DNA from 2 places in the Nonomuraea sp. 3N208 genome. Region 2 is predicted to be linked to the other one. Evidence: riboswitches for the same ligand, from Rfam matches in the RefSeq annotation. Region 2 holds a riboswitch; the other holds the start of a gene.

Region 1 (2,195 bases), on a different contig from region 2:
CAGACGACGAAGGACTGCAGGGCAACGGCGAAGCCACCGGGCGGCAGGAGGGGCAGGGCCGCCTCGGGGCTGAGGTGCTGTCGGGCCTTGAGCGTTCGCTGCCTGGAGCGTGCCGCGCGACCACGGACCCGGTTACTTGCGGCCCAGGGCGCGAAGTCGGTCCAGGCTCACGGAGGTGACGTTCTGGTCCACTGGGCTGTCGGTGTACTGGTGGATGGTCCACGTCTTCCACGGTGCGGGCGGCAGGACCGTGCCTCTTGCCTTGCTGTAGTGGGCGACCCACAGCGGGTACTGGCCGAGGCCTTGACCATATCTGCTGGCGAAGTTCCAGCCGGAGTAGAACAGCGGGGTGATGCCGGTCTTGGCCCTCACTCGCTCCAGCCACTTCTTGGCCCAGGCGTTGACCTGGGCTACGGACTTGCCGTCGGTGGTCTCCAGGTCCAGGACGAGGAGGTCACCGCTCCTGGCCGGCTGCTTGTTGACCACGGATAGGAAGAAGTCGGCCTCGGCGACGGGGTCGTTGGCCGGGTGACCGTAATGGTAAGCGCCGCGCACCATGTTCTGCTTGGCCATCTCGGCCCAGTGACGGGCGAAGGCACGGTCTCTGAAATCGGCGCCCTCGGTCGCCTTGACGATGCCGTACTTGGCGCCGCTGGCGGCCCAATCGTGCGTCGGCTGGTAGTTGGAGACGTCCTGGCCGTAGACGAGCGTGTCGCTGTCGGCGTGCGCGGGACTGGCGACGCTCGCACCCGCCACGGCGGTGGTCACGGCCAGCAACCCGGTGACCGCGGACTTCAGCAAGATGCCGGGGGTGGCCATGCGGTTGGCCATTCGGGTGACGCTGGTCTTCGGGGCAGGGGTAAGACGATGGTCGGCCATCGGTAGGGAGTTCTCCTTGCTTCCATACCGCTTACCGGGTTAGCTGACGGGTTCGGGCATGGAAGCTGCCCTATGGCACCTCGGCGCCAATTCACCCCAAGTTCGAACGACTGGGTCCCCGGTTCCGCCCGAAGGCGGATTCAGCGGTCACAGACAGGACTGTGATGTCATGCGATGGTCAATGCAACAACCGGATAAACCGGACGTATGGCGCATAACATAATGTATCAACCAAAAGGTTTACAAGTGGACAAACCGGTGGTCGGCGAGTTCCTCTCCTGGTGACGGCTCAGGAGCCCCGCTCGGCTAGGAATTCGCCGTCTCGGTGAGCAGGCTCATGTTCAGAGACCGGTCCGGATGGCTTGACCTGCGCTTGATAGAACGTTTAAGGCAGGTTGAAGCATACGATCTGCGATCGCCCCGGGAGACGGCACGAGGAAGGTCGAGGACTTCTCGGAGGCCAGCTTGTGAACGCCATCTACCATTTAGCGATCTTGAATTCGGAAGAATGTCGATGGGTTTGAGCACCACGACAGTGTTGATCATCCCGCCAGGTGACCATCGGGTGCGAGCAGGGACGTGCGGAGGCATGGAGGGCGTGGAACGTCGTTAAGCGCTCCTCGACCTGGGCCGAAAAGGACATCGGCACCCCTTATCGTCCCAGGCGAGGAGCGCTTTTCTGTGGTTGCCGAACCGGTCGCCCACCCCACGACGCACATTTTCGGGGCTAGTTGAGCAAATCCTCAGGGCTAGCCGAGGATGGGAATCCCGTGCTGGCCCCCCACATCTCCGCGAACCGGCCATTGTCGATGCGAAAGATCTCGAACAGCATGGGCTGGGCGTCGCCGTCTGGGGCCGCGATCCCCTCGACGGTCGAGCGGACGGCGGCCTTGTCGCCGTCAACCAGGATGTCCTGGGCGACGACGCGTATGCCAGGAAACCGGGTAACGAGTGTGCGCCAGGCGTCTTTGCCCGCCTCGAACCCTGTGGTGCCGAGCGGATGGCTGAAGAAGCCGGGGGTGTGCAGGTCTGCGGCCTGGTCGAATTGCCGGCTGTTGAAGCACTCCTGCATTCGCTTTACCAGGGCGCTCACGTCCTCGGCCGCGGCCGCCGAACTCTACGTGGGCGTGTGAGCACGACAGGGCTCAGGAGGAAGCGCGTTCACGGACGACCATGGGCCTCCACGATCTTCATGCGCTGGCTGCTCTCGGACCGTGCCTTCGACGCCGTCATCCGCCGCGCCTTCGGAGTCTGACCCTAAAAGACTTCGACAAGGAACACCTGTCTCGCGGACCGTGATGGGGTCGGAGTGCCGG
Region 2 (2,195 bases):
ACGACTCCTACGAGCGGCTGTGCGCCGACCCGGCCGTGGACGCGATCTACGTGGCCACTCCGCACGCCCAGCACCTCCAGGTCGCCGAGGCCGCCATCGCCGCCGGCAAGGCCGTGCTGTGCGAGAAGCCGCTTGCCGCCACCGTGGACGACGCCGAGAAGATGGTGCGCCTGGCACGCGAGGCAGGCGTCTTCTTGATGGAGGCCATGTGGATGAGGTTCAACCCCCTCATCCAGAAGATCGCCTCCGATGAGCGCTTCGGCGAGATCCGGTCCGTGCAGGCCTCTTTCGGCTTCACCCTGCCCTACGACCCCGCCCACCGGCTCTGGGCACCCGAGCTGGGCGGCGGCGCACTGCTCGACCTGGGGATCTACCCGTTCGGGCTGGCCCAGCTGCTCCTCGGCATGCCCTCCGGCCTGCGTGTCACCGGCTCCCTGGCCCCGAACGGGGTGGACGCGGAGACCGCCGGCGTTTTGCTCTATCCCGGCGGCAGGCATGCTCTCGTGGCGACCTCGTTGCTCGGGAATTACCCGAACGATGCCAGCGTTGTAGGCAGTCAGATGCGGGCAGACATCCAGGCTCCGTTCTGGGCGCCGCAGCGGATTCTCCTCACCGGGCCCTCCATGGAGCCGGAAGAGCACGTGCTCGATCCGGCCGACAACGGGTACGCCGGAGAGCTCCGCGAAGTCCGTGCCGCGACGGCCGAAGGCAGGACCGAAAGTTCGATCATGCCGCTTGACGAGTCCCTTGCCATGATGGGGCTTCTTGCCGACGCTCGCAGGCAACTTGCCTAGCTGGGCCTTTAGGCAGTTGTAATCCCCTTGCCCCATGTATTACCTTATGGGGCATCTTGCGGCATGCGTCCGGTTTGTCCGGACACGTCCGACCATCGCACGAAACATCACAGGACAGTCCTGTGACCGCTGAATCCGCCTTGCGCGGAACCGGGGACCCATGTCCTTTGGGGCGAATCGGCACTTCGGTGCCGTAGGGCAGCTTCCACGCCCGAGCCCGTCAGCTAACCCGGTAAGCGGCATGGAAGCAAGGAGTAACCCCTCGATGGCCAAGCACCCCATTTTCGCTGCCAACAAGATCAACATCGCCCGCGCCGCCCTCGGCGCCACCGTCCTCGCCGCTGCGTTCACCGCCCACGTCACAGGTGCCGCGTCGGCCGCGACGGACAAGCAGCCGGTCGCCTCCAAGGCCGAACAGGCCGGCATCAAGGCCGCGGCGACCGACAAGACCAAGATCAATGTCACCGCCGCCCAGGTCCTGGCCCTGGCCAAGTCCCAAGTCGGCACCAGTGAGAACGCCGCCGGCGGCGGCACCAAGTACCAGCAGTGGTACGCCAACTCCCAGCGCGCCGCCGAGACCATCGCCCGCGACGGCGGCAGCCGCGCCCACTACCTGAACGCCGCCTGGTGCGCGATGTTCGTCTCCTGGGTCGGCGAGCAGACCGGCGCCCGCCCGCAGGTCGGCTGGGACGCCTGGACCGTCGCCCACGCCAAGTGGTTCAAGGCCAACAACCGCTTCGGCACCGACGTCAGGCCCGGCGCCGTCGTGTTCTTCTCCTGGAACGGCAGCAAGGACATCAGCGACATCAAGCACGTCGGGTTCGTCGTCAAGGACAACCAGGACGGCACCATCTCCACCATCGAGGGCAACACCGGCAACGGCAAGGTCGAAGAGCGCACTCGGCCGAAGTCGCAGGTCGTCGGCTACGGCTACCCCGAGTACGCCGCCTGACGATCCCTGCGCCCGCACGAGCGCGCATCCCCACGCGGGACGCGCGCTCGCCGCGTTCACGGCCCGACCCTGAGCCGAACGCGCGCCCCTGCTGAGGCAGATGGGGTTCAGTCCAGGAAGAACCGCGCCAGAGCGGCTGCGACGGCGGCCGGGTCGTTCTCCATTGGGATGTGACCGGCGCGCGGGATGCGGACCAGGGAGGTGTTCGGCATCTCGGCGGCGAAACGCTCGGCGTGCCGGACCTCCTGGAAGGTGTCGTCCTCGCCCCACACCAGCAGCTTCGGCGTCCCGTCGGCCTGCAGCGCGGGCACCAGGTCCAGCGTGTAGCGGCTGTCGGCGGCGCCGGCCAGCGCCATCCACGACCGTCGCACCCGGGCGTCGTGCCACGGGTCCAGGTAGTCGGCCAGCTCGGCCTCCGTCGCCGGACGGGCCAGCGCGGTGGTGACGGC

Evidence for each region. A riboswitch is a leader RNA that binds a small molecule or an ion and turns the genes downstream of it on or off. The one in region 2 is predicted to bind cyclic di-AMP.
Region 1: linked by a shared signal. The riboswitch ahead of ACTWPT_RS48590 (glycoside hydrolase family 25 protein) and the one ahead of ACTWPT_RS31245 (CHAP domain-containing protein) in region 2 are both predicted to bind cyclic di-AMP.

What each region holds. Positions count from the first base shown of each region.
Region 1 covers NZ_JBQQBR010000048.1:28,676-30,870, forward strand. Annotated here, with positions in the region: gene ACTWPT_RS48590 (glycoside hydrolase family 25 protein) at 133-879, opposite strand; cyclic di-AMP (ydaO/yuaA leader) riboswitch at 893-1,035, opposite strand; gene ACTWPT_RS48595 (ester cyclase) at 1,607-1,972, opposite strand.
Region 2 covers NZ_JBQQBR010000022.1:147,422-149,616, reverse strand. Annotated here, with positions in the region: gene ACTWPT_RS31250 (Gfo/Idh/MocA family protein) at 1-794, shown strand, start outside; cyclic di-AMP (ydaO/yuaA leader) riboswitch at 912-1,048, shown strand; gene ACTWPT_RS31245 (CHAP domain-containing protein) at 1,060-1,746, shown strand; gene ACTWPT_RS31240 (alpha/beta fold hydrolase) at 1,854-2,195, opposite strand, start outside.